Regions from separate parts of the Pseudomonas sp. CGJS7 genome, predicted to be linked through region 1. Evidence: predicted binding sites of a transcription regulator. Region 1 holds the regulator's gene; the other holds the start of a gene.
The links. Region 1 encodes FliA, which starts transcription of late flagellar genes. Its sites were predicted from a motif close to CTAAAGTTTNNNNNNNNNNNGCCGNTAA; they were not measured.
Positions count from the first base shown of each region.

Region 2: motA (flagellar motor stator protein MotA) is a predicted target of FliA. The motif match lies at 12,551-12,578, and genes of this name have one in related genera.

Region 1 is NZ_JBAMDI010000018.1:95,877-110,523, reverse strand. Features, by position in the region: gene V7787_RS13910 (CheW domain-containing protein) at 1-711, opposite strand, end outside; gene V7787_RS13905 (ParA family protein) at 711-1,499, opposite strand; gene motD (flagellar motor protein MotD) at 1,723-2,580, opposite strand; gene V7787_RS13895 (flagellar motor protein) at 2,584-3,324, opposite strand; gene V7787_RS13890 (protein-glutamate methylesterase/protein-glutamine glutaminase) at 3,324-4,436, opposite strand; gene V7787_RS13885 (chemotaxis protein CheA) at 4,483-6,726, opposite strand; gene V7787_RS13880 (protein phosphatase CheZ) at 6,739-7,527, opposite strand; gene V7787_RS13875 (chemotaxis response regulator CheY) at 7,549-7,923, opposite strand; gene fliA (RNA polymerase sigma factor FliA) at 8,031-8,771, opposite strand; gene fleN (flagellar synthesis regulator FleN) at 8,768-9,601, opposite strand; gene flhF (flagellar biosynthesis protein FlhF) at 9,695-11,002, opposite strand; gene flhA (flagellar biosynthesis protein FlhA) at 11,014-13,143, opposite strand; gene flhB (flagellar biosynthesis protein FlhB) at 13,513-14,647, opposite strand, start outside.
Region 2 is NZ_JBAMDI010000060.1:47,989-62,635, forward strand. Features, by position in the region: gene V7787_RS29580 (23S rRNA (adenine(2030)-N(6))-methyltransferase RlmJ) at 1-99, opposite strand, end outside; gene putP (sodium/proline symporter PutP) at 206-1,684, opposite strand; gene putA (trifunctional transcriptional regulator/proline dehydrogenase/L-glutamate gamma-semialdehyde dehydrogenase) at 2,040-5,993, shown strand; gene V7787_RS29595 (AhpA/YtjB family protein) at 6,368-7,825, opposite strand; gene serB (phosphoserine phosphatase SerB) at 7,960-9,174, shown strand; gene asd (archaetidylserine decarboxylase) at 9,250-10,113, opposite strand; gene V7787_RS29610 (rhodanese-like domain-containing protein) at 10,123-10,932, opposite strand; gene V7787_RS29615 (HDOD domain-containing protein) at 10,977-12,512, opposite strand; gene motA (flagellar motor stator protein MotA) at 12,643-13,494, shown strand; gene motB (flagellar motor protein MotB) at 13,498-14,538, shown strand.

The DNA.
Region 1 (14,647 bases):
CACCGCCAGCCCCCATTCATAGCCCTGCACCGAAATCACGTATTGCAGGCCCTGGCGAAAATCATCGCGGTAGCGGTCGGGCATTACCCAACGCGCAGTGTCCAGCACCTTCAGGTTGCCGGCCTGGCAGGTCAGGATGCCGAGGAACCAGTCGGGCTGGCCGAACAGTGGTGTCAGCTCCTGGCCAGCCAGGGTGTAGATCGAGCCCAGGCACACCAGCGGCACCGCCAGGGTCAGGCCGGCAACGTCGAACAGCAGGCATTCGAACGGCTCGGCCGCCCACACCGGACGACCGTCGACAGTGGCCGGGGGCACGGGCAGGTTGGGCGCCGGCAGATGCACATCGACCAGCGGCACAGCCGGTTCCACGGTTTGTTCTTCGATCAGTACCGGGATGCTGGCTTCGGCCACGATCTCCTGCTCGACCACCGTCACCACCGGGGCTTCCACCGGCATCACGCTGGGCAGTACCGCCAGCCGGGGTTCGGCGAATGGCCGCGGGGCAAAGCTGGCGGCGGCTTCGGCGGGCTCAGGCCGGGCTGGCTGTCGGGCATCGCGTGCCTGCTCCTCGCGCACCGCCTCGGCGAATTCATCCGCCACTGCCGGCTGCTCGCTCAGGTCTTCGGCCTCGGTGGCCTCCTGCAGCAAGCCGTCCAGGTACGATTGCAGGGCCATCTGGGGCCGGGTGCCGGTTTGCCGGGTTTGAGTCATCAGGCCACCTGCACTGCGTTCTTGTAGGTGAGCAGGTGCTTGAGCAGCGCCCTGTAGGCGATCAACCCACGGCTCTTGCTGTCGAACTGCGAAGGCGTGACGCCCTTGCGACTGGCATCGCGCAGGCGCGTATCCACCGGGATGTAGCCCTGCCACACATGCTGCCCGTAGGTGTCACGCAGCAACTTGAGGGTGCCCAGCGACGCCTGGGTACGACGGTCGAACAGGGTCGGCACGATCTGGTACGGCAGCGCCTGCTTGCGCGAACGGTTGACCATGGCCAGGGTGCCGACCATGCGTTCCAGGCCCTTCACGGCAAGGAATTCGGTTTGCACGGGGATCACCAGCTGCTGGCTGGCGGCCAGGGCATTGACCATCAGCACACCCAGCAAGGGTGGGCTGTCGATCAGGGCATAGTCGAAATCCTGCCACAGCTGCGCCAGACTCTTGGCGATTACCAGGCCCAGGCCATTCTGCCCTGGCGACTGGCGCTCCAGCACCGCCAGCGCGGTACTCGACGGCAACAGCGAAATGCGCTCATCGCTGGTGGGCAGCAGCAGTTGCCCGGGCAAGCCTTCGGGCACCGTGCCCTTGTGCAGGAACAGGTCGTAGCAGCTGTGCTCCAGGGCATCCGGGTTGTGCCCGAAGTAGCTGGTCATCGAGCCGTGCGGGTCGAGGTCGACGACGACCACGCGCTTGCCGGCCTCGGCCAGCAGGCCGGCCAGGGCAATGGTAGTGGTGGTCTTGCCGACGCCACCTTTTTGATTGGCTACTGCCCAGACTCTCATCAAGCAAACTCTATCTATTGATTTGGCAGGGACACTGTAGAAACAACCGTCATGCGCAAAACTTCAAAGCTCGCACGCCCCTCTGTGGGAGCGGGCAAGCCCGCGAACACCGGCGTAGCCGGTGCCATTCACCGAGTCGCTGGCTTCGCGGGCATGCCCGCTGCCACAGAGGACGGCGGCACATTCAAAATCGTGTTCGTATCAGCGACGGGGAATTGACGTATCACGGCCTCGCTACCGTTGCTTGTATTGCCGGTGCACTTTGTGTGCCAGCCCGGCGCAATGCGGCATCCGGTGTGGCATTGGCGCTGCCCGAGCCGGTCAGGCTGCGGCGCACTTCCAGGTTACGGGAAATCACCAGCACCACCCGGCGGTTGCGTGCGCGCCCTTCGGCGGTATCGTTGCTGGCCACCGGCTGGTACTCGCCATAGCCCACCGAAGCCATGCGTGCCGGGTTGACGCCCTCCATGGCCAGCAGCCGCACGATGCTGGCCGCGCGCGCCGAGGACAACTCCCAGTTGGTAGGGTACTGCGCGGTGCGGATCGGCAGGTTGTCGGTGAAGCCTTCGACGTGCACCGGGTTGGCGAACGGCTTGAGGATGCTGGCCACCTTCTCGATGATCGCAAACGCCTTGTCACTGGGCATCGCGTCACCACTGCCAAACAGCAGCGACGAGTTGAGCTCGATCTCGATCCATAGCTCGTTGCCGCGCACGGTCATCTGGTCGCTGTTGATCAGGTCGCCGAAGGCATCGCGCACGTCATCGCTGATGGTTTTCAACGGGTCGACATTGGTCGCCGCCAGGCCCGCTTCGGTCTGCTCGCTGTCTTTGACCAGCGGTTCGGCCGGGCGCACGCTCAGCGGCTGCTCATCGCCAATCGGGATCGGCTTCATGCTGCGCTCGGGGTCGTTGAATACCCCGAGCAAGGCCTGGGAAATAACCTTGTACTTGCCCTCGTTGATCGAGGAAATGGAATACATCACCACGAAGAAGGCGAACAGCAACGTGATGAAGTCGGCGTACGACACCAGCCAGCGCTCGTGGTTTTCGTGTTCCTCGGTATGACGACGGCGACGCATGGGTTACTCCATGAAGCCTTGCAGCTTCAGCTCGATCGAGCGCGGGTTCTCACCTTCGGCAATCGACAGCAGGCCTTCGAGCAGCATTTCGCGGTAGCGCGACTGGCGCATGACGATGGCCTTGAGCTTGCTGGCGACCGGCAATAGCACAAGGTTGGCACTGGCCACACCGTAAATGGTCGCGACAAAAGCCACGGCAATGCCATTGCCCAGTTGCGACGGGTCGGCCAGATTGCCCATCACATGGATAAGGCCCATGACCGCACCGATGATGCCGATGGTCGGCGCATAGCCGCCCATGCTTTCGAATACCTTGGCTGCCTGGATGTCACGGCCCTCCTGGGTAAGGAGGTCGACCTCGAGGATGCTGCGGATGGCTTCCGGCTCGGCGCCATCCACCAGCAGTTGCAGGCCCTTGCGCGCATAGGGGTCGGGCTCGCTGTCCGCTACCCCTTCCAGGCCCAGCAGGCCTTCTTTGCGAGCGGTCAGGCTCCAGTTCACCACGCGGTCGATACCGCCCGCCAGGTCGACCCGCGGAGGAAACAGGATCCAACGCAAAATCTGCAAGGCGCGCTTGAACGACGACAGCGGCGACTGCAACAACGCCGCCGCCAGGGTGCCTCCCAGCACGATCAGAGCCGCCGGGCCATTGACCAGTGCACCGACATGACCGCCTTCAAGGAAGTTGCCACCGACAATGGCAACGAAAGCCAGGATCAGACCGATCAGGCTGAGGACGTCCATCAGACGCACGCCTCCACCAGGTGCTTGCCGATTTCGTCCAGGCTGTACACGGCATCCGCCAGGTTGGCCTTGACGATGGCCATGGGCATGCCATAAATCACGCAGCTGGCTTCATCCTGGGCCCACACCGTGCTGCCCCCCTGCTTGAGCAGGCGCGCGCCTTCGCGGCCATCGGCGCCCATGCCGGTGAGCACCACCGACAACACCTTGTCACCGTACGACTTGGCCGCCGAACCGAAGGTGATGTCCACGCACGGTTTGTAGTTCAGGCGCTCGTCGCCGGGCAGGATCTTCACCGTGCCACGGCCATCGATCATCATCTGCTTGCCACCGGGGGCCAGCAGGGCCAGGCCCGGGCGCAGCATGTCGCCGTCTTCGGCTTCCTTGACGCTGATGCGGCACAGCTTGTCCAGGCGTTCGGCAAACGCTTTGGTGAAGGCCGCCGGCATGTGCTGGATCAACACGATCGGTGCCGGGAAATTGGCCGGCAGCTGGGTCAGTACCCGCTGCAGCGCCACCGGCCCCCCCGTGGAGGTACCGATAGCCACCAGTTTGTAGGGTTTGCGCTTGGGTGCCGGCGACTGCGAGGCCGCCGGCGTCGGGGCCGCTGCACGGGCAGGCGCTGCCGGGCGCGTCTGCGCCTGGCTGGTAAAGGTGCTGGCCGGCGCTGGCGCGGCGACCGGCGCCGTTCTGGCATAGCTGCCGATCCGGCGGTTGCTGCGCGAAATGGTGTGCACCTTCTCGCACAGCAACTGCTTGACCTTGTCAGGGTTGCGCGAGATGTCCTCGAAGTTTTTCGGCAGGTAGTCCACTGCGCCGGCATCCAGCGCGTCGAGGGTGACGCGGGCGCCTTCATGGGTCAGCGACGAGAACATCAACACGGGCGTCGGGCAGCGCTGCATGATGTGCCGCACGGCGGTAATGCCATCCATCATGGGCATTTCGTAGTCCATGGTGATCACATCGGGCTTGAGCGCCAGCGCCTGGTCGATTGCTTCCTTGCCGTTGGTCGCGGTACCCACTACCTGGATCGTTGGATCCGCCGAGAGGATTTCCGAGACACGGCGGCGGAAGAAACCAGAATCATCCACCACCAGGACCTTGACTGCCATAAACACTCCATTAGGCGGCGCAACCCGCCAGGGCGCGCCACCGAAATCAAATACGCCGCGCGGCGTAACGCTTGAGCATGCTCGGGACGTCGAGAATCAACGCGATGCGACCGTCGCCGGTAATGGTGGCCCCGGACATGCCCGGGGTGCCTTGCAGCATCTTGCCCAGCGGCTTGATGACCACTTCTTCCTGGCCCACCAGTTGGTCAACGACAAAACCGATGCGCTGGGTGCCGACCGACAGAATCACCACGTGGCCCTCGTGCTGCTCTTCGTGCACCTGGCCCTGGACCAGCCAGCGCTTGAGGTAGAACAGCGGCAGCGCCTTGTCACGTACGATCACCACTTCCTGGCCGTCGACCACGTTGGTGCGCGACAGGTCGAGGTGGAAGATCTCGTTGACGTTGACCAGCGGGAAGGCAAACGCCTGGTTGCCCAGCATCACCATCAGGGTGGGCATGATCGCCAGGGTCAGCGGCACCTTGATGACGATCTTGGAGCCTTGGCCCTTGGCCGAGAAAATGTTGATCGAGCCGTTGAGCTGGGAGATCTTGGTTTTCACCACGTCCATGCCCACGCCACGCCCGGACACATCGGAAATCTCGGTCTTGGTCGAGAAGCCAGGGGCGAAGATCAGGTTGTAGCAGTCCGACTCGCTCAGGCGCTCGGCGGCGTCTTTGTCCATCAGGCCCTTTTCTACGGCCTTGGCACGCAGGATGTTCGGGTCCATGCCCTTGCCGTCGTCCGAGATCGACAGCAGGATGTGGTCGCCTTCCTGTTCGGCCGACAGCACTACACGGCCAGTACGCGCCTTGCCAGACGTTTCACGCTCGTCGGGCATCTCGATACCGTGGTCGACCGCATTGCGCACCAAGTGCACCAGCGGGTCGGCCAAGGCTTCGACGAGGTTCTTGTCAAGGTCGGTCTCTTCGCCGACCAGCTCCAGATTGATCTCTTTCTTCAACTGGCGCGCCAGGTCGCGGACCAGGCGCGGGAAGCGGCCGAAGACCTTCTTGATCGGCTGCATACGGGTTTTCATCACCGCGGTCTGCAGGTCGGCGGTGACCACGTCAAGGTTGGACACGGCCTTGGACATGGCCTCGTCGCCGCTGTTCAGGCCCAGGCGCACCAGGCGGTTACGCACCAGCACCAGTTCGCCGACCATGTTCATGATCTCGTCCAGGCGCGCGGTGTCGACGCGCACGGTGGTTTCCGCTTCGCTGGCGGCGTGCTTCTCGGCGGCCGGGGCCGGCGCGCGAGGCGCCGCGGCAGGTTTGCTGGCCGGCGAAGGCGCTGGCGCGGCAGCGGGCTTGGCCACCGGCTGGCTTTCGGCCTTGGCGGCAGCCGGCGCTTGCGCCTGGACAGCAGCCGGGGCTTCTACAGCGGCAACATCGCCACCGAACTTGCCCTTGCCGTGCAACTGGTCCAGCAGGGCTTCGAACTCGTGCTCGCTGATTTCATCGCTGGCTGCGCTGTTGTCTGGCGCGGCAGGTGCTGGTGCCTGGGCGGCTGGCAAGGCGCCAGCCTGGAAGGTGCCCTTGCCATGCAACTGGTCGAGCAGCGATTCGAATTCGGCGTCGGTGATCTCATCACTGACCGCTTCGCTGCTGACGGCAACCGGCGGCGCGGCGACCTCGGCATTGAACTGACCCTTGCCGTGCAACTGGTCGAGCAGCGATTCGAACTCGGCGTCGGTGATTTCATCACCAGCACCGCTGACAGTCTCGCCCTGCATCTGCTCGTCGGCCGCCGCTTGCGCCTTGATCGCATCGAGCGAATCGAGCAACTGCTCGAACTCACTGTCAGTGATGTCCTGGTGTTGCTCCTCGGCCTCGCCCGGCGCTGCAGCCACCACGTCGGCAACCGGTGCCGGTGCGGGCGCTGCAACAGCTTCGGCTGCGCCAGGTTCGGCCAGGCGCGACAGCGCTGCCAGCAGTGCGGGGGTGGCCGGTGTCACTTCGGCACGCTCGCGCACCTGGCCGAACATGCTGTTGACCGTATCCAGTGCCTCGAGCACCACATCCATCAGTTCCGCATCGACCCGGCGCTCACCTTTGCGCAGGACGTCGAACACGTTCTCGGCGATATGGCAGCACTCCACCAGCTCGTTCAGCTGAAGGAAGCCGGCGCCCCCTTTTACAGTGTGGAAACCGCGAAAGATCGCATTGAGCAGGTCGGCATCGTCAGGTCGGCTTTCCAGCTCGACCAGTTGCTCGGACAATTGCTCAAGTATTTCGCCGGCCTCTACCAGGAAATCCTGGAGGATTTCTTCATCGGCGCCGAAGCTCATCAAACGTGCTCCTTAAAAACCAAGGCTGGACAGCAGATCATCGACATCGTCCTGACCGGACACGACGTCTTCACGCTTATCGGCATGAATCTGCGGACCTTCACCCCGAGTCGGATGTTTTTCTCGATCTTTTTCTGCACGCAATTGATCGTGGTCATGTTTTATACCGGCAAAGCGGTCGACCTGGCTGGCCATCAGCACCAGCTTGAGCAGGTTGCTTTCCACCTCGGTCACCAGTGTGGTGACGCGTTTGATCACCTGGCCGGTCAGGTCCTGATAGTCCTGGGCCAGCAAAATGTCGTTGAGGTGCCCGGAAACCTTGCGGTTGCCCTCGGCGCTGTGCGTCAGGAAACTGTCGACTCGCTTGACCAGATCACGAAATTCCGGCGCAGCCACTTCGCGGCGCATGAAGCGCTGCCAGTCGGTGCTCAGGGCCTTGGCCTCGTTGGCCAGCTCATTGAGCACCGGTGTGCTTTCCTCGACCAGGTCCATGGTGCGGTTGGCCGCGCCCTCGGTGAGCTTGACCACATACGACAGGCGCTCGGTGGCGTCGGTAATCTGCGACACCTCTTCTGCCTGCGGCATGGTGGGGTCGATCTGGAAACTGACGATGGCACTGTGCAGCTCGCGAGTCAGCTTGCCGACTTCCTGGTACAGGCCGCGGTCGCGGGTCTGGTTCAGTTCGTGAATCAACTGCACCGCCTCGCCGAAACGGCCCCGCTCCAGGCTTTCGACCAACTCCTGGGCATGCTTCTTCAGGGTCGACTCGAACTCGCCCAAAGACGTTTGTGATGAATCCATGACGCGCCCCCCTGACGTGACTCAGCCGTTGACGCGTTCGAAGATCTTCTCGATCTTCTCTTTGAGCACCTGAGCGGTGAACGGCTTGACCACGTAACCATTGACGCCGGCCTGGGCCGCTTCAATGATCTGGTCGCGCTTGGCTTCAGCGGTCACCATCAAGACCGGCATGCTTTTCAGCTTGTCGCTGGCACGCACTTTACGCAGCAGGTCGATGCCGGACATGCCCGGCATGTTCCAGTCGGTCACCAGGAAGTCGTAGTGACCGTTTTCCAGCATCGGCAACGCCGTGGTGCCGTCATCGGCTTCGTCGGTGTTGGTGAAACCCAGGTCACGCAACAGGTTCTTGATGATCCGCCGCATCGTCGAAAAGTCGTCAACGATGAGGATTTTCATGTTCTTGTCCAATTAGACCTCCAAGCAGTCTCAAACGCGCTCGGCCTACCGAGCACGCACTCATTCAATTCGGTACAACGTGGAAAACGACTGCAACGACAGTGGGCTCAACGCGCCCGCCATTCCCCCAGGCGGCTGCGCAGGCGCGCGGCACATTGGCTGTGCAACTGGCTGACCCGCGACTCGCTGACACCCAGCACCTCACCGATCTCCTTGAGGTTCAGCTCTTCGTCGTAGTACAGCGCCAGCACTAGGCGCTCACGCTCCGGCAGGTTGGCGATAGCCTCGGTCAGGGCAGCCTGGAAGCGCTCCTCCTCCAGGCCGCGCGCAGGTTCGACCTGGCCACTGGCGCCATCCTCATGCAGCCCTTCGTGCTCGCCGTCCTGCAACAGGTCGTCGAAGCTGAACAGGCGGCTGCCCAGGGTATCGTTCAAGATCCCGTAGTAATCATCGAGACTCAATTGGAGTTCGGCAGCAACTTCATGATCTTTAGCGTCACGGCCTGTTCTGGCTTCAACCGCACGCATGGCATCACTGACCATACGGGTGTTGCGGTGTACCGAACGCGGCGCCCAATCGCCTTTGCGCACTTCGTCCAGCATGGCCCCGCGGATGCGGATGCCGGCGTAGGTCTCAAAGCTGGCGCCCTTGCTGGCGTCGTATTTGTTGGCCACTTCCAGCAGGCCAATCATGCCGGCCTGGATCAGGTCCTCGACTTGCACATTGGCCGGCAAGCGCGCCAACAGGTGGTAGGCGATGCGCTTGACCAGCGGCGCGTAGCGTTCGATCAGCTCGTACTGGGCGTCCTTCGCCGCCCGGCTGTACATCTTGAAGCCGCTGGCGTTCATAGTACGGGTCCCGCGCTGGTGGGTTGCACCAAGCGCTCGACAAAGAACTCCAGATGGCCGCGCGGATTGGCCGGCAGCGGCCAGCTGTCGACCTTCTGGGCAATCGCCTTGAAGGCCAGCGCGCACTTGGAGCGAGGGAAGGCTTCGTAGACGGCACGCTGCTTCTGCACCGCCTTGCGCACGCACTCGTCGTACGGCACGGCACCCACGTACTGCAGGGCAACGTCAAGGAAGCGGTCGGTGACCTTGGTCAGCTTGGCAAACAGGTTGCGCCCTTCCTGCGGGCTCTGCGCCATGTTGGCCAACACACGGAAACGGTTCATGCCATAGTCGCGATTGAGCAGCTTGATCAACGCGTAGGCGTCGGTAATCGAGGTAGGTTCATCACACACCACCAGCAGCACTTCCTGGGCGGCGCGAACGAAGCTGACCACCGAGTCACCGATACCCGCAGCGGTATCGATCACCAACACATCGAGGTTGTCGCCGATCTCGCTGAACGCCTGGATCAACCCGGCATGCTGGGCCGGGGCCAGATGCACCATGCTCTGGGTGCCCGAGGCTGCCGGTACGATACGCACACCGCCGGGGCCCTGCAGCATCACGTCACGCAGCTCGCAACGCCCTTCAATCACATCGGCGAGGGTACGTTTGGGGGTAAGGCCCAGCAACACGTCGACATTGGCCAGGCCCAGGTCGGCGTCCAGCAGCATGACCCTGCGGCCAAGCTCGGCCAGCGCCAGGGACAAGTTCACTGAAACGTTAGTCTTGCCGACGCCACCTTTGCCACCGGTCACGGCGATCACCTGTACGGGATGCATGCTACCCATGTCTGTTCTTTACCTTGTCTCGCTGGGACTCAGGCCACACGTAGGGCAATTCTGCGTGCCCCTTGGCATAGCGACTTTGCACACGCTTCATGGTCAACCCGCTCGCCGTGGGTTGTGATAGAGATCAGCGAACATGTCGGCCATGGCCTCTTCGCTGGGCTCGTCCTGCTGCTGCACATTCACCGCCCGCGTGACCAACTGGTGGCCCCTTGGCAGGTGCAGGTCGTCAGGAATGCGTGGGCCATCGGTAAGATAGGCCACTGGCAGTTCATGACTGATGGCAAGGCTCAACACATCGCCAAGGCTTGCCGTTTCATCGAGTTTGGTCAGGATGCAGCCGGCCAGGCCACAGCGCTTGTAGCTGTGGTAGGCGGCGGTCAGCACCTGCTTCTGGCTGGTGGTGGCCAGCACCAGGTAGTTCTTCGCGGCAATGCCACGCCCGGCCAAGGTTTCCAGCTGCATGCGCAGCGCAGGGTCGCTGGCCTGCAGGCCGGCAGTATCGATCAGCACCACGCGCTTGCGCAGCAGTGGCTCCAGCGCTGCTGCCAGCGACTGGCCCGGGTCGACGTAAGTCACCGGCACGTTGAGGATGCGGCCCAGGGTCTTGAGCTGCTCCTGGGCGCCGATACGGAAGCTGTCCATGCTCACCAGCGCCAGGTTCTGCGCGCCGTACTTGAGCACGTAGCGCGCGGCCAGCTTGGCCAGGGTGGTGGTCTTGCCCATGCCCGCCGGGCCGACCATGGCGATCACCCCGCCCTCTTCGATCGGCTCGATTTCAGGTACTTCGATCATCCGCGCCAAGTGAGCCAGCAGCATGCGCCAGGCCTGGCGCGGTTCCTCGATCTCGGCGGTCAGGTCCAGCAGCTCGCGGGCGATCGGCCCGGACAGGCCAATACGCTGCAGGCGGCGCCAAAGGTTGGCCTGCTGCGGCTTGCTGCCCTGCAGCTGATTCCAGGCCAGCGAACCGAGTTGCACTTCCAGCAGCTCGCGCAGGCCCGACAGCTCGGAGCGCATGGCATCGAACAGGCGTGGGTCAACCGGCGCAGCAGCCGGTACGGCGGCGGCCTCCGGGGCCTCGACGTGCGGCTCGATCAACGGTTCGGCAGCGGTCAAAGATTGCCCGGCGAACAATTGGCGGTTGTTGTCGCTGCTGTCCTGACGCTGGTCCAGCTCGGCCTGGGCAGTGGCAATGCGCGTATGGGTCTTGCGCAGCTCTTCTTCCAGCTCGGCGTTGGGCACACGCGGGGCCAGGGCGGACAGCTTGTAGTCCAGCGCGGCCGTCAGCTCGACACCACCGGCAATGCGGCGGTTGCCAATGATCGCGGCATCGGCGCCCAGCTCGTCACGGACCAGTTTCATGGCCTGACGCATATCGGCGGCGAAAAATCGCTTAACTTGCATTATCCCCTACCTCAGCCGTTAGGGCCCACGGTGGCAACGATGGTGACTTGCTTGTTGTCAGGTATTTCCTGATACGCCAGAACATGCAAATTCGGTACAGCCAGGCGACCGAAACGCGACAACATGGCGCGGATCGGGCCGGCGACCAGCAGAATGGCCGGCTGACCCTGCATTTCCTGGCGCTGGGCCGCCTCGATCAGCGAACGTTGCAGCTTCTCGGCCATGCTAGGTTCCAGAAGAACACCGTCTTCCTGACCCTGCCCGGCCCTTTGCAGACTATTCAGCAAAATCTGTTCCAACCTTGGCTCCAGGGTAATCACTGGTAGCTCCGACTCAACGCCGACAATGCTTTGCACGATGGCGCGACACAATCCGACGCGCACCACCGCCACCAGCGCGGCGGTATCTTGACTCTTGCCCGCGTTGTTCGCGATGGCCTCGGCAATACTGCGAATATCGCGCACTGGCACCTGTTCCGACAACAGGGCTTGCAGCACCTTGAGCAGCCCCGACAAGGAAATGACGCCCGGGACCAGCTCTTCTGCAAGTTTAGGCGATGCCTTGGCCAGCACCTGCAGCAGCTGCTGAACCTCTTCGTGGCCGATCAGCTCGTGGCAGTGCTTCTGCAGGATCTGGTTGAGGTGGGTGGCCACCACGGTGCTGGCATCGACCACGGTGTAACCCAGCGACTGCGCCTGTGAGCGCTGGCCGACGTCGATCCACACCGCCTCCAGGCCAAACGCCGGGTCGCGCGCGGCAATACCGTTGAGGGTGCCAAACACCTGCCCAGGGTTGATCGCCAGTTCGCGGTCCGGATAGATCTCCGCCTCGGCCAGAATCACCCCCATCAGGGTCAGGCGGTACGCGCTGGGTTGCAGGTCGAGGTTGTCACGAATGTGCACGGTGGGCATCAGGAAGCCCAGGTCCTGCGACAGCTTCTTGCGCACGCCCTTGATCCGCGCCAGCAGCTGGCCGCCCTGGTTGCGATCGACCAGCGGGATCAGCCGATAGCCGACCTCCAGGCCGATCATGTCGATAGGGGTGACGTCGTCCCAACCCAGCTCCTTGGTTTCCAGCGCGCGCTGTGGCGAGGGCAGCAGGTCCTGCTGGCGCTGCGCCTCTTGCTGGGCTTTGACCTTGGCCTGCTGCTGCTTCTTCCACACCAGGTAGGCGCCGCCGGCCGCCATCAGGCCAAGGCTGAGGAAGGCAATGTGCGGCATGCCCGGCACCAGGCCCATGACGATCATCAGCCCCGCCGACACCGCCAGCGCCTTGGGCGAATCGAACATCTGCCGGTTGATCAGCTTGCCCATGTCTTCAGAGCCTGAAGCACGGGTGACCATGATCGCGGCGGCGGTGGACAGCAGCAGTGATGGCAATTGCGCCACCAAACCGTCACCGATGGTCAGCAGGGCATAGACCTTGCCGGCCTCGCTGAACGACATATTGTGCTGCAGCATGCCGATGAGCATGCCACCGATCAGGTTGATGAACAGGATCAGCAAGCCAGCGATGGCGTCGCCGCGCACGAACTTGCTGGCACCGTCCATCGAACCGTAGAACTCGGCCTCCTGCGCCACCTCGGCACGGCGGTGCTTAGCCTGGGCCTGGTCGATCAGCCCGGCATTGAGGTCGGCGTCGATGGCCATCTGCTTGCCAGGCATGGCGTCGAGGGTGAAACGCGCACTCACTTCCGAGATACGCCCGGCACCCTTGGTCACCACCACGAAGTTGATGATCATGAGGATGGCGAATACCACGGCACCGACCACGTAGTTACCGCCGATCACCACCTCACCGAAGGCCTGGATCACTTTACCGGCAGCGCCATGGCCCTCCTGGCCATGCAGCATGACCACACGGGTGGACGCGACGTTCAGGGCCAGGCGCAACAACGTGGCCACCAGCAGGATGGTCGGGAACGCGGCAAAGTCGAGCGGGCGCAGGGCGTATACACAGACCAGCAGCACCACGATCGACAGGGCGATGTTGAAGGTGAAGAACACGTCGAGCAGGAACGGCGGTATCGGCAACATCATCATTGCCAACATCACCAGCAGCAACAGCGGCACACCCAGGTTGCCCCGGCCGAGCCCGGCCAGGTTGTTGCGGGCGTTGCTGATTAACTGAGTGCGATCCACCGCGAGTCCTCTTGATGCAAAACTTTGACGCCCAGGGGGCGCCTGGGCGTGGCTTTGCAAGAAGCTTTCCAACTTTGCTCGAAGGGAGATTTATGTTGCCGGCGCCGGCCCTTTCGCGGGTGAACCCGCTCCTACACGACGGCCCGCGCCCAATCACCGATGTGTGTCCATCCCCGATCAGGTGTAGGAGCGGGTTTACCCGCGAATACGGTAGCGGCGGCAACGGTGAACGGCGGGTGGAGATTGGCCAGCAGGCCCGGCCCTTTCGCGGGTGAACCCGCTCCTACAGCGCGCCAACCGCCGACATGTGCCCACCACCGTGGTAGGAGCGGGTTTACCCGCGAAAGGGCCAGAAGCCGTGACACAAGATCAACTGTCGCGGCGCAGGTCCGGCGGGATCGGCAGGTCGTCCTTCAGCGGCTCTGGGCGCTTGCCCTTGCCGGCGCGGTATTGGCGAATCTGGAACACATACGCCAGCACCTGCGCCACCGCCAGGTACAGCCCCGCCGGGATCTCCTGCTCAAGTTCGGTGGAGTAATAAATCGCCCGCGCCAGCGCCGGCGATTCGAGGATCTGGATGTTGTGCTCCACGCCAATTTCACGAATCTTCAACGCCATGAAATCGCTACCCTTGGCCAGCAGCAACGGTGCCGCACCGCCTTTCTCCGGGTCGTACTGCAAAGCCACCGCATAATGCGTCGGGTTGGTGATGATCACGTCTGCATCCGGCACCGCCGCCATCATGCGCCGCTGCGACACCTCGCGCTGCAGTTGGCGAATACGTTGCTTGACTTCGGGCTTGCCCTCGCTGTCCTTGTACTCGTCGCGCACTTCCTGCTTGGTCATCTTCATTTTCTTGTGCGTCTGGTACAGCTGGAACGGCACATCTGCCGCGGCAATCAGCAACAGCCCGGCTGACATCCACAAGGCACTCCAGCCCACCACCTGCAAGCTATGGATGATCGCCTGCTCCAGCGGCTCATTGGCAATCGACAGCAAGGCCTGGCGATCACCGGAGAGCACCACCACCGCCACCACCAGAATCACGAAGAACTTGGCCAGCGCCTTGAGCAATTCAGTCAGGGCCTGCATCGAGAACATGCGCTTGATCCCCGCCAGCGGGTTCATGCGGCTGAATTTGGGCTGCAGCAAGCTGCCCGAGAACAGGAAGCCGCTAAGCGCGATGGGCGCCACGAAGGAAACCACGAACAGCAGGATCAGCACCGGCTGCACCGCCCATATGGCCATCTTGCCCGAGGCCAGCAGGAAGGCACCCATGGCCCGTTCATCGACGATGATGTCGCGGGTCAAACTGAAGTTCATGCGCATCAACGCAAGCAATGTCTCGGCCACGTGGCCGCCGAACGCCAGGAGGCCACCGGCACCCGCCAGGGTCACCGCCACCGTGTTCAGCTCCTTGGAGCGGGCGACCTCGCCCTTCTCGCGGGCGTCGCGCTTGCGCTTTTCGGTGGGGTCTTCTGTCTTGTCCTGACCGCTCTCGCTT
Region 2 (14,647 bases), on a different contig from region 1:
CTGCTCCTTGCGCGACATCAGGGCGATGAGGCGGGTCAGCACGATGTGTTTGAGGACGTCGGCGTGGTTGCCGGCGTGGAAGGCGTGACGATAGTTCATGGCAACTCCTGCGAAGGCGGCAAGTTTACCTTGCCTTGCAGGCGGAGTCAGGCCTGGCTGCTGATTGGCGGCACCCGCAAAGCAGGCGCCGCCAATTCAACGGGTGTTACTTGTCGGCGTGATACGCCGCATCAGCAGCTTCGAAGCGCTTGACCATCGTCTGCGAAGGGCTGCCCAGCTTGCTCACCAGAACAATGGCGATGCTGGCGAACAGGAAGCCCGGGATGATTTCGTACAACCCGAGGGTGTCGAAGTTCTTCCACAGGATCACCGTCAGCGCACCCACCACGATACCGGCCAGCGCACCGTTACGGGTCATGCCTTTCCACAGCACCGAAATCAGCACCACCGGGCCGAAGGCGGCACCGAAGCCAGCCCAGGCATAGGCCACCAGGCCCAGCACGCGGTTTTCCGGGTTGGCGGCCATGGCGATGGCGATCAGGGCCACGGCCAGCACCATCAGACGGCCGACCCACACCAGTTCGACCTGCGAAGCATTCTTGCGCAGGAAGGCTTTGTAGAAGTCTTCGGTCAGGGCACTGGAGCACACCAGCAGCTGGCAGCTCAGGGTACTCATGACTGCGGCCAGGATGGCCGACAGCAGGACACCCGCAATCCATGGGTTGAACAGGATCTTGGCCAGCTCGATGAACACACGTTCGTGGTTCTCGCTAACCGGGCCTGCCAGCTCAGGATGGGCCGAGAAGTAGGCAATGCCGAAGAAGCCAACGGCACAGGTACCCGCCAGGCACAGGATCATCCAGGTCATGGAAATGCGGCGCGCCTTGGCGATCGACTTCACCGAATCAGCGGCCATGAAGCGCGCCAGGATATGCGGCTGGCCGAAGTAACCCAGACCCCAGCCCATCAGCGAGATGATGCCGATGAAGGTGGCACCCTTGAGCATGTCGAAGTTCGCCGGGTTCACCGCCTCGATAGCGGCGAAGGTCTGGTCGAAGCCACCGGTGGAGATCAGCACGATTACCGGGGTCAGGATCAGCGCGAAGATCATCAGCGAAGCCTGTACGGTATCGGTCCAGCTCACCGCCAGGAAGCCACCAACGAAGGTGTAGGCGATGGTCGCCGCCGCACCAGCCCACAAAGCGGTTTCGTACGACATGCCGAAGGTGCTCTCGAACAGACGGGCACCGGCCACGATGCCGGAGGCACAGTAGATGGTGAAGAACACCAGGATGACGATGGCGGAAATGATACGCAGCAGCCCGCTATTGTCTTCGAAACGGCTGGAGAAGTAGTCCGGCAGGGTCAGCGCGTCACCGTTGTGTTCGGTCTGCACGCGCAGCCGGCCTGCCACGAACAGCCAGTTCAGGTAGGCACCCACTGTCAGGCCGATGGCGATCCAGGCCTCGGACAGGCCCGCGAAGTAGATGGCACCGGGCAGGCCCATCAGCAGCCAGCCACTCATGTCGGAGGCACCGGCAGACAGCGCGGTAACCACGCTACCCAGGCTGCGACCACCCAGAATGTAATCGGAAAGGTTGTTGGTAGCGCGATAGGCGGCGAAGCCGATCAGCACCATTGCTGCGATGTAGATCACGAAGGTGATCGTTAGTGGATTGCCCATGCGTGTGCCCTGGCGTTTGTTTTTATCATGCGCAACCACAGCGTTGGTGGTTGCACCCAGGCGGCGAATGCTATGCAACAACGCAAAGAAGGTGCAACCATTTTTCTTTTGCAAGTTGCACCTGCCCGTGCATTTTCCGACAAAGCCCACTTCTTGCTCCTTTCGGGAGCAAAAAACCGCTTTTTCAGAATAAATCGCACCGAAAGCGCCCCTTTTCAGGGTATGGGAATAGCTGTCGGACGAGTTGCACCTTTCACACGAAAAAATCGGGTTGCACCTGGTTGCACCCGAATTGTCCTACAGATACTCTTGACGCCAGCTTAGGCCACAACCGTGGCAATAACGAGGATAAGAAATGGCGACTACCACCCTTGGGGTCAAACTCGACGACCCGACCCGTGAGCGACTCAAAGCAGCTGCGCAGTCCATTGACCGCACGCCGCACTGGTTGATCAAGCAAGCGATCTTCAACTACCTGGAGAAGCTCGAGGGTGGCGCCACCCTGACCGAACTCAACGGTCATGTCAGCAACCTGGCCGACGATGCCGGTGAAGTCCAGGCTGACCACAGCCACCAGTGCTTCCTCGAATTTGCCGAAAGCATCTTGCCGCAGTCGGTACTGCGCTCGGCGATCACCGCTGCCTACCGCCGACCGGAGCAGGAAGTGGTGCCGATGCTGCTGGAGCAGGCGCGCCTGAGCGCGCCACTGGCCGAAGCCACCAACAAGCTGGCCGCGGGCATTGCCGAAAAACTGCGCAACCAGAAAAGCGCCGGCGGCCGTGCCGGTATCGTCCAGGGCCTTCTGCAGGAATTCTCGCTGTCGTCTCAGGAAGGCGTGGCGCTGATGTGCCTGGCCGAAGCCCTGCTGCGTATCCCCGACAAAGGCACCCGTGATGCGCTGATCCGCGACAAGATCAGTACCGGCAACTGGCAGCCGCACCTGGGCAACAGCCCGTCACTGTTCGTCAACGCCGCCACCTGGGGGCTGCTGCTGACCGGCAAGCTGGTCAGCACCCATAACGAAACCGGCCTCACCTCCTCGCTCACCCGCATCATCGGCAAGAGCGGCGAACCGATGATCCGCAAGGGCGTCGACATGGCCATGCGCCTGATGGGTGAGCAGTTCGTCACCGGCGAGACCATTGCCGAAGCCCTGGCAAACGCCAGCCGTTTCGAGGCCAAAGGCTTCCGTTACTCCTACGACATGCTCGGCGAAGCCGCACTGACCGAACACGACGCGCAGAAGTACCTGGCGTCCTACGAGCAGGCCATCCACTCGATCGGCAAGGCCTCGCATGGCCGTGGCATCTATGAAGGCCCAGGCATCTCGATCAAGCTGTCGGCACTGCACCCGCGCTACAGCCGGGCCCAGTACGAGCGCGTGATGGAAGAGCTGTACCCGCGCCTGCTGTCGCTGACACTGCTGGCCAAGCAGTACGACATCGGCCTTAACATCGACGCCGAAGAAGCCGACCGCCTGGAGCTTTCGCTGGACCTGCTCGAACGCCTGTGCTTCGAGCCATCCCTGGCTGGCTGGAACGGCATCGGCTTCGTTATCCAGGCCTACCAGAAGCGCTGCCCGTACGTGATCGACTACGTCATCGATCTGGCCAAGCGCAGCCGCCACCGCCTGATGATCCGCCTGGTAAAAGGCGCCTACTGGGACAGCGAGATCAAGCGTGCCCAGGTCGAAGGCCTGGAAGGCTACCCGGTCTATACCCGCAAGGTGTACACCGACGTGTCCTACGTCGCCTGCGCCCGCAAGCTGCTGGCCGTGCCAGAAGCCATCTACCCGCAGTTCGCCACCCACAACGCCCACACCCTGTCGGCCATCTACCACATTGCCGGGCAGAACTATTACCCGGGCCAGTACGAGTTCCAGTGCCTGCACGGCATGGGCGAGCCGCTGTACGAGCAAGTGGTCGGCAAGATTGCCGATGGCAAGCTGAACCGCCCGTGCCGCGTGTATGCACCGGTCGGCACCCATGAAACGCTGCTGGCCTACCTGGTGCGCCGTCTGCTGGAAAACGGCGCCAACACCTCGTTCGTCAACCGCATCGCCGACCACTCGATTTCCATCCAGGAACTGGTCGCCGACCCGGTGGCCAGCATCGAGCGCATGGGTACCCAGGAAGGCAGTATCGGCCTGCCGCACCCACGCATTCCCCTGCCGCGCGATCTGTATGGCACTGAACGGGCCAACTCGGCCGGCATCGACATGGCCAACGAACACCGCCTGGCATCACTGTCCTGCGCCATGCTGGCCACCGCTCACAATGACTGGAAGGCTGCCCCGCTGCTGGCCTGCGCCGCCAGCGAGAGCGCTGCCGCACCGGTGCTGAACCCGGCAGACCACCGCGACGTCGTCGGCCATGTGCAGGAGGCCACCGTTGCCGACGTGGACAACGCCATCCAGTGCGCACTGAACGCCGCGCCGATCTGGCAGGCCACCCCGCCAGCCGAACGTGCTGCCATTCTGGAGCGCACCGCCGACCTGATGGAGGCCGAGATCCAGCCGCTGATGGGCCTGCTCATCCGCGAGGCCGGCAAGACCTTCGCCAACGCCATCGCCGAAGTGCGTGAAGCCGTGGACTTCCTGCGCTACTACGCGGTGCAGGCACGTAACGACTTCAGCAACGACGCCCACCGCCCGCTGGGCCCTGTGGTGTGCATCAGCCCGTGGAACTTCCCGCTGGCGATCTTCACCGGCCAGGTGGCCGCAGCCCTGGCTGCCGGCAACCCGGTACTGGCCAAGCCTGCCGAGCAAACCCCGCTGATCGCCGCCCAGGCCGTGCGCCTGCTGCTGGAAGCGGGCATCCCAGAAGGCGTGCTGCAGCTGCTGCCGGGCCGCGGTGAAACCGTCGGTGCCGGCCTGGTCGGAGACGAGCGCGTCAAAGGCGTGATGTTCACCGGCTCCACTGAAGTGGCCCGCCTGCTGCAGCGCAACGTCGCTGGCCGCCTGGACAACCAGGGCCGCCCGATCCCGCTGATCGCCGAAACCGGCGGCCAGAACGCGATGATCGTCGACTCCTCGGCACTGACCGAACAGGTCGTGATCGACGTGGTGTCCTCGGCCTTCGACAGTGCCGGCCAGCGTTGCTCGGCCCTGCGCGTGCTGTGCCTGCAGGAAGACTCTGCCGACCGCGTGATCGAAATGCTCAAGGGCGCCATGGCTGAAAGCCGCCTGGGCTGCCCGGACCGCCTGGCCGTGGACATCGGCCCGGTGATCGATGCCGAAGCCAAGGCCGGCATCGAGAAGCACATCCAGGGCATGCGCGAGAAAGGCCGCCCGGTCTACCAAGTCGCCATTGCTGATGCTGCCGAGATCAAGCGCGGCACCTTCGTCATGCCAACCCTGATCGAGCTGGACAGCTTCGACGAGCTGAAGCGCGAAATCTTCGGCCCCGTACTGCACGTGGTGCGCTACAACCGCCGCAATCTGGACCAGCTGATCGAGCAGATCAACAACTCCGGCTACGGCCTGACCCTCGGCGTGCACACCCGTATCGACGAGACCATCGCCAAAGTGGTGGAAACCGCCAACGCCGGCAACATGTACGTCAACCGCAACATTGTGGGTGCAGTGGTGGGCGTGCAGCCGTTCGGTGGTGAAGGCCTGTCTGGCACCGGCCCGAAAGCCGGCGGCCCGCTGTACCTCTACCGCCTGCTGTCGACCCGCCCGGCCGATGCCATTGGCCGCCACTTCCAGCAGCAGGACGGCGAAGGCAAGCCGGACCGCACTCTGCACGAACAGCTGGTCAAGCCACTGCACGGCCTGAAGGCCTGGGCCGAGAGCAACCAGCTGGCTGATCTGGCCGCGCTGTGCAGCCAGTTCGCCAGCCAGTCGCAGAGCGGCATCGCTCGCCTGCTGCCAGGCCCGACCGGCGAGCGCAACAGCTACACCATTCTGCCGCGTGAGCACGTGCTGTGCCTGGCCGACAACGAAACCGACCTGCTGGCGCAGTTCGCCGCGGTACTGGCCGTTGGCAGCTCGGCGGTGTGGGTTGACGGTGAACCGGGCAAGGCCCTGCGCGCCCGCCTGCCGCGTGAGCTGCAGGCCAAGGTGAAGCTGGTCGCGGACTGGAACAAGGATGAAGTGGCGTTCGACGCCGTGATCCACCATGGCGACTCGGACCAGCTGCGCGGCGTATGCCAGCAGGTGGCCAAGCGTGCCGGGGCGATCGTTGGGGTGCACGGGCTGTCCAGCGGGGATCACCAGATTGCGCTGGAGCGCCTGGTCATCGAGCGCGCGGTGAGCGTGAACACTGCAGCGGCGGGTGGTAACGCCAGCCTGATGACCATTGGCTAATGGCTGAGGGTTGTTGAAGAAGAAGGAGAGCCTCGGCTCTCCTTTTTTATGCGTGCATGTCCTGAAGCAGGGGCTGGACTAACAGGTGCTCACCAGAACGTGAGCCATGCCAACGGTGACTTGGGTGTCTTCTGTTGTTACCGTTTATCCCCTGGAAATTCTCGGCTGCCTGGGCCGGTCCTTTCGCGGGTAAACCCGCCCCTATACACATGCACAGGCCGTCGTGTAGGAGCGGGTTCACCCGCGAAGAGGCCGGACCTGCCGGCCAATTTCTACCCGCCGTTCACCGTTGCCGCCGCCACCGTATTCGCGGGTAAACCCGCTCCTACCGGGGGTTTGCGCTATTGGCTGGATCTTGATGTCGCGTCTACCTGTCAGGCGCGGTGCTCATGCATGCGGGCCAGTTGCCGTTCCAGCATTGACGGGTAGGGCTCCATCAGTCGCTCCACACAGCAGGCGCCTTCGGGGCTGGCGATCGGGCGAATACGTGCACGCTGGCGGATCAGGGCGTCATCGTTGATCTGCCGCTCCACCAGCAACAGGTTGCGGCTGTGCTGCGACAACGCCAGGGCATCCTGGACCTTCTCGGCCATCAGCAGGTCAACCAGTTCCAGCCCATGCAGGTCGTTGCCCAAGACCAGGCCTAGCTGCAGTTGCAGGGTAATGCCGCTGTCAGCTACCTCGATCTGCAGGGCGTGGCCCAGGGCGCGCAACAGTTCGCCACAGCAAATGGCGTTGGTCAGGTAATCCTCGCCACACTCGCGGCTGTGGAACAGCACCAGGGTGCTGCCGTCGTTCAGCGTGTGCGTTTCGCCGTCGTAGAGCGAGGCCGCGTGCTCCAGGCAATCACGGTAGCGCTCGGTCAGCTCGGCCAGGCGTGTGCGTGGCAGGCGACGCAGTTGCTCCTGCGAGCCCAGTTGCACGGCAAGCACGGCGCTGTACTGCGGCTCGTCGGACTCGACCTCTGCGGCGGCTTTGGGGGCAGTGTCGTCGTCCAGCAGGCCGGCGAAGGCTTCGTCGTCATCCTCGTCTTCCAGGGCAACCTTGGCGCGCGGTGCGGCCTTGGGTGCCGGGGCAACTGCGGGCAGGTCGTCGAACTGCTCGTCGTCTTCTTCCTCGGGCTCCGGCTCCGGGGGCGGAGGCGGGGCCAGGCGTGCATGCAGCTGGCGGGCGATGTCGCCAATCTCGTCCTGGCGGTCGGTGGCCGGGGTATAGGGCTGCGGGTCGCGCAGCCATACCCGCAGTTGCAGCAGTGGCAGGGTGATGAAGCGACCCTGACGCAAGCTGAGGGCCAAGGCCAGGGTAAGCAGGATGGCGGCCAGAATGCCCATGCTCTGCAGGCTGATCAGCATCGGCTGCTGGAACTGGCTCATGTCCAGACTTATGCGCAGCTGTCCGGCCGTCACGTCCTGGAACGTGATTTTGGTCTGGTACAGGCCTTCGGCCTCGCCCAGCAGGCTGTTGCGCGGGCGCTGGCCTGCTTCGGCGAGGATGCGGTTATCCACGCTGTAGATTGCCGCATGGGCCACCAGCGGGTTTTTAACCAGGTTGCCCAGTAGCACGTTGAGGCTGAGGATGTCGTTGGACACCAGCAGCTCGGTGGCCGATGTTGCAGTCTGGGTGGTCAGGCTCTGGCCCAAGGCATCGGCCTGCTCATGCATGGCCTGCTTGAACTGCAGGCCCATCACGCAGGCGTAGATCACCAGCGCCAGCGCCACCAGGAAAATGTTGGTGCAGGCGATGCGCAGTGCCAGCGGCACGCGACGTTGACTCAGGGCGCGATAGATCATCAGGAAGAAATTGTCTGGTTTGACTGGCGTGGGCCGGTTCACAGAGCTCGGCTCTTAATGGCATGAAAGTGGGGGGAGTATAGCGAGCCGGGTTTTGTCGGCAAAGTATCGTTGGCGCCCGATGGTCATGGAAAATCGGTAGAATGCGCATTTTTCATCGAAGTCGGAGCCAGGTTGTGCGCGAAATCGTCCTGATCAACATCACCGGTGAGGACCGTCCCGGTCTCACTGCGGCTATCACCGGCGTCCTGCTGCAGGGCGGTGTGAGTATCCTCGACATCGGCCTGGCGGTCATGCACGGCACCTTGTCGTTTGGCATCCTGGTCGACATACCGGACAACGAAGTGGCTACCGCGCTGTTGCAAAGCGTGCAGGCCAAAGCCCACGAACTGAACCTGCAGGCCCGTTACACGCCGATTTCCGAGGCGGACTACCAGCATTGGGCCGATGGGCATGGCGAAGCGCGACACATCGTTACCCTGCTCAGCCGCAAGATCACACCCGAGCAGCTGCAGCGGGTGAGTGCGGTGATCAGCCAGTACGGCCTGACCATCGAGCGTATCGAGCGCCTGTCGGCCCGGGTGGCACTGGATGCCGAAATCGACAAGGGCAAGGCAGCCGTCGAGATCTCCGTGCGCGGCGTGCCGAGCGATGCCCAGGCCCTGCGTGCCGACTTCTTTGCCCTGGCTGAAGAGCTGAGCGTCGACATCGCCTTCCAGAAGGACGATCTGTTCCGCCGCAACCGCCGCCTGGCGGTGTTCGACATGGACTCCACGCTGATCGAGGCCGAAGTCATCGACGAACTGGCCAAGGCGGCGGGTGTGGGGGAGCAGGTGGCGGCGATCACCGAGCGCGCCATGCGCGGTGAACTGGACTTCCGCGCCAGCTTCAAAGAGCGCATGGCACTGCTCAAGGGCCTGGATGTGGGGGTGCTGGACGAGATCGGGGCATCGCTGCGCCTGACCGAGGGTGCCGAGAACCTGTTTGCCGAGCTCAAGCGCCTGGGATACAAGACCGCGATTCTGTCCGGTGGCTTTACCTACTTCGCCCGTCAGGTGCAGGCGCGCCTGGGTATCGACTATGTGTTCGCCAACGAACTTGAAGTGGTCGATGGCAAGGTGACGGGCGTGGCTGTTGAGCCGATTGTCGATGCCCAGCGCAAGGCCGATTTGTTGAAGAAGCTGGCCAGTGACGAAGGCTTGCAACTGGAGCAGACCATCGCCGTGGGCGATGGCGCCAATGACCTGCCGATGCTGTCGCTGGCCGGGTTGGGCGTGGCGTTTCGTGCCAAGCCGCTGGTGCGCCAGTCGGCCAAGCAGGCGATTTCCACCTTGGGGCTGGACGGGGTGCTGTACCTGCTGGGCCTGCGTGACCGCGACGCCCGCGGCTGATCCGTGAATCCGGGGCCGCAAGGCGGCCCAACGAAAAAGGCCCTGCATATGCAGGGCCTTTTCATATGGCTCGAATCAAGCCTGCGCAGGCGCCGCCAGCTGCTGCCCCATGCGAACTGCAGAGCCCGCACCCAGGCTCTCAGCCCACTTCACCTGCTCCGGCCCGAACAGCACGATGGCGGTCGAACCCAGCTTGAAGCGGCCTAGTTCGGCACCTTTCTCCAGGTGGATCGGCGTGCGGCTGGCTTCGTCGTAACGGAAAGTCTTCAGCTCACGTTTGGGCGGTGTGACCAGCCCGGCCCATACCGTTTCGATCGAGGCGACGATCATCGCGCCGACCAGTACCACAGCCATTGGCCCACGTTCTGTATCGAACAGGCAGACCACGCGCTCGTTGCGAGCGAACAGCTCGGGAACATTCTCTGCGGTGGTCTGGTTGACCGAGAACAGGCGGCCCGGCACATAGACCATTTCGCGCAGGGTGCCGGCCAGCGGCATGTGCACGCGGTGGTAGTCCTTGGGCGACAGGTAGATGGTGGCAAACTCACCGCCCATGAACGGCGCGGCCATGGCCGGATCACCGCCCAGCAGCTCTTGCGCGCTGAAACCGTGGCCTTTGGCCTGGAAGATACGGCCGTGCTCGATCGGGCCGAGCTGGCTGACCGCGCCGTCGGCCGGGCACAGGATGGCGCCCGGGGTTTCGTCCAGCGGACGGGCACCAGGTTTCAGGGCGCGGGTGAAGAACGCATTGAAGTGCTCGTAAGCGCTCAGGTCTTCGACCAGAGCCTCGCTCATGTTGACCTGGTAGCGCTTGGCGAACCATGCGGTGAAGGCGTTCTTGAACCAGCGCACGCGGCACTCGGCGATGCAGCCGGCCAGCCGCGACAGCAGGTGGTGCGGCAGCAGGTACTGGCTGATGATGAACAGACGGGATTTCATGCAGGTTCCTTAGACTTCTACAGGCGTGTCCGGGTGGTTGCCCCATTCGCTCCACGAGCCGGCGTAGGCCTTGACGCGTGGGTAGCCGAGGGCCTTGGCCACCAGGTAAGTGAAACCGGAGCGGCGGTGGGTCTGGCAGTGGGTGATCACCTCCTTGTCAGGGGTGATGCCCAGTTGCTCGAGGACTTGTTTGATGTCCTGGCGAATGCGCAGGTGGTCATTGAGGTCCATGCCGGCGGTCCACTCGAAGTTGATCGCGCCGGGGATGTGGCCGCCTTTGGCTGCCAGCACTTTTTCGCCGCTGAATTCCTGCGGGCCGCGTGCGTCCCAGATGACCAGGTCATCGGCGCCCAGGCGGCTTTGCAGGTACTCGCGGGTGGCAGTGGGTGCGCTGTCTATGTGCAGGTGCACCGGGGCGTTGCCAATGGCAGGCACTTCGGTGGACAGTTTGTCTGCCGGCCAGGCCTGGATACCGCCATTGAGGTAGTGGTAGCGCTTGTGGCCGATGACATCGAGCAGCCAGATGAAGCGCCCGGCCCAGCCGCCGCCTTCATCGTCGTACACCACATACACGGCATCGGCGCGGTGGCCGAGTTCGCTGAACAGTTTTTCGAGCTCGCCCAGGGCTGGCAGCAGGCCGGGCGCCGGGGGCTGGCCGAGCTGGGTGCGCTTGCCTTCGACAAAGCGCGCGCCGGGGATATGCCCGCTGACATAGCGGTTGGCGCTGCTCAGGTCGACCAGGATCAGTTGCGGCGAATCCAGGCGTGGCAGCAGGTCTGCAGCTTCGATCACCAGGGGCAGGCCGGAAAAGTCGGTCATCCACGGTCTCCAGTGTGGAAAGAGGGGCGATTGTAGCGCAAGGCTCAACCCTTGCGGTTGGTAAACACCGACAAGGCCCGCTCGATGCATTGCGCGGTCTTGCCGAAGGCTTGCACGCTGATATCGGCCAAAGGCCGGCAGCCCTGGTCGGCCACCAGCAGCATCAGCACCTGGTCGTTCGCAGCCAGCGAGCGAAGCAGTACATGTTCGCTGCGGAACAAGGTGCGCAGCGGGGCGGGCAACAGCGCCGAGAACTGGCTGTGGTTTTCCGGTGTGATGCGCAGCTGCCCGGCCTGACTCAGCAGCTTTTGCAGCAGCTTGTTCTGCGATACCTGCAGGGCCAGGGCACCGGCCTCCTTGGGCAGGCCGGCAATTTGCTGCACGCGCAGGTAGTCACTGGCCTTGTCCAGGCTAAGCAGCATGATGCGTTGCATGCCGCAGGCCAGCAGGGCCTCACGGGCCTGCGTGGCCAGGTGCACGGTGTTGGTGAACGGGCTGGGTTGGGCCAGCAGGTGCTGGCACAGCGTGCGCCAGCGTGCCAGGTCGTCGCTGCTGGGCGGTGGCGGGGCCAGCATGTCCGGGTGAGGGCGGCGTTGGTGCCACGGCCAGATCAAGGCCTCGGCCGGGTGGAACAGGGCATGCCGGGCGTGGCGGCGGGCGCTGGCGGCAGCCTGCTGGTGCACTTGCTGCTGCACGTCTTCCAGCGAGGTTTGCAGGTACAGCGCGGTCAGCAGTTGCCAGCGCAGCAGGTGCGGGTTGTCCCAACCGACCTGTGCCGCCAGGGCCAGGTTGTTGGCCAGCAGTACGGTATTGGCCGGCTGGTTGAACCAGCGCCGCAGGCCGGGCTCGGCGTCCATGCGGTGTTGCTGGCTGAGCAGGTCTTCGTCGCGGGCGATATTCAGCACCTGGGCCAGTTGCTCGCGCTCTTCCAGCAGCAGGCGATAACCCTGGGTGACCCACTGGGGCAGGCGCCAATACTCGGCCATGGTCTGGCACAGCGCCATGATGCGCACGCCAAACAGTTCTTCCTCGACGTGGGCGGCGTCTTCACCTTTGTGGATAACCCGCAGCTCCCAGGTGTCGAGCAGCTTGGGGTAGGCCAGTGCCAGTGGCCAGAGTGGCGACAGGAACAGCAGGCTGCCCCAGTGAATCTCTTGCCACAGCCGTGCCAGGCGGCTGGCGAACAGGCCGCTGGCCTGCTGTGCCGCATGCTGGCTGATCATCTGGAACTGGCACAATACCGGCGGAATTTCCTCCACGGGCAGCGCCGGCAGGCGTTTGAGAAGCTGCTCGCTGCGCTCCAGGCCCAAGCGGTTGAGAGCAACCTCCAGGCTTTCGGCGGGTTCGGCGAGGCTGGCATTGGTGGGGTGATTGGCTTCGCGCATCACTGACAGCACCAGTGCCGGGCTATCCTGCATCAGTTCGGCGATGTCGCGCAGCGAGCGGCGGCTATCGTGGATGGCAGCCATGACCCGGTCGTAGCTGTGCTTCGGCACGGGGATGCGAACACTCTCGAGCAGCTTTACCCAGGCCTCTAGCGTACGCGGGGCCTGAGTGGGCACCTTGGTTTCAATTGGCATTTTGACATCAGTCCGAACTGGCTTTTCGCATTGAGTGGCTATAGTCTGGCGCAGTTCTGCCGATAAGTAGAAGAAGAGTTTTAAAGCTCCCGTCTCTTCCCCTGACCACGACAGCAAGTGCTTTGAACCTATGGCTAAAATTATCGGCATCATCGTCGTATTCGCGAGCGTGCTCGGCGGCTACGTGCTCTCCCACGGCAAGATCGCAGCGCTTATCCAGCCGTTCGAAGTACTGATCATCGGCGGTGCGGCCTTTGGTGCATTCCTGCAGGCCAACCCTGGCCACATGACCATGCACGTCATCAAGAAGTCGATGAAGATGTTCGGCTCGCGCTTCAGCCATGCCTTCTACCTGGAGGTGCTGGGCCTCGTTTACGAAATCCTCAACAAGAGCCGTCGCGAAGGCATGATGGCCATCGAGGCCGACATCGAGGACGCCGCTGCTAGCCCGATCTTCGCCAAGTACCCGACGGTACTGGCCGATGAGCGCATGACCGCGTTCGTCTGCGACTACCTGCGCATCATGTCCACCGGCAACATGGCCCCGCACGAGCTCGAGGGCCTGTTCGACATGGAACTGCTGAGCATGAAGGAAGAGCTGGAGCACCCGTCCCACGCGGTGACCGGCATCGCCGACGGTATGCCCGGCTTCGGTATCGTTGCGGCGGTACTGGGTATCGTGGTGACCATGGCCTCGCTGGGCGATGGCGACCAGGCGGCCATCGGCATGCACGTAGGTGCGGCGCTGGTGGGTACCTTCTTCGGTATTCTGGCGGCTTACGGTTTCTTCGGCCCTTTGGCCAAGTGCCTGGAGCACGATGCCAAGGAAGAACTGAATCTCTACGAATCGATCAAGGCTTCGCTGGTGGCCTCGGCGTCGGGCATGCCACCTTCGCTGGCGGTCGAGTTCGGGCGCAAGGTGCTGTACCCCAAGCACCGCCCAAGCTTCGCCGAACTGGAACAAGCGGTTCGCGGTCGCTGAGTCATGGAGAACAATCAGCCCATCATCGTCAAGCGCGTCAAGCGCTTTGGCGGCGGCCACCATGGTGGCGCCTGGAAAATCGCCTTTGCCGACTTCGCCACGGCGATGATGGCGTTCTTCCTGGTGCTGTGGCTGTTGTCCACGGCCACGCCTGAGCAGAAGATCGCCATTGCCGGCTACTTCCAGGACCCTATCGGTTTCTCCGAGAGTGGCACGCCTTATGTCATCGACCTGGGTGGTTCACCGGAGATGGCGCCGGACAAAACCATCAATCCGGAAGTGAAGACCGAGCCGACGCAGCAGTCCCCCACTCAGCTGAGCAAGGACCAGGTCGAGACCATGGCCGAGCAGGTCGAGCGCGAGCGTCTGGAGCTGTTGCTGCAGGAACTGCAGAACAAGGTGGAAGAGAACCCGCAGCTGCAGAAGTTCAAGGACCAGATCCTGTTCGAGATCACTCAGGACGGCCTGCGTATCCAGATCATGGATGCCGAGAACCGACCGATGTTCGACATCGGTAGCGCGCGCCTGCAGCCCTACTTCGAAGATATCCTGCTGGCCATGGCCGACACCATCAAGGCGGTGCCGAACAAGATCAGCATCAGCGGCCATACCGATGCCAAGCCGTATGCCGGCACTGGCGAGTACGGTAACTGGGAGCTGTCGGCCAACCGCGCCAACGCCGCGCGGCGTGCCCTGGTGGCGGGTGGTTACCCGGATGGCCAGGTGGCACGGGTGGTGGGGTACGCCTCGTCGTCACTGTTCGACCGCAAGGACCCGTTCAACCCGGTCAACCGCCGTATCGACATCATCGTGCTGACCAAGAAAGCCCAGCGCAATATCGAAGGTGAGCAGGGTGCGCCGGAAACACCGCCAGATGCGCCAACTGCTCCTGCAGCGCCAGCCAGTGGTGCAGCGCCAGGGGCTTCGGCACCGGCTGCCCCAGAGGCAACTGAACAGCCACCGATGCAACCGCGCGAGCTGCGCCAGAAGCTGAACATCTTTGAAGATGGCACGCTGAAGATGGATGAAGCCAAGGAGCAGTAAGCGGCTTTTCTGTGTGGGCACCTGTGCTACCCAACACCTGAACGTTGGCGCGATCACTGTAGGAGCGGGTTTACCTGCGAAGCCTCCAGCGCGGTGAATGGCACCGGCG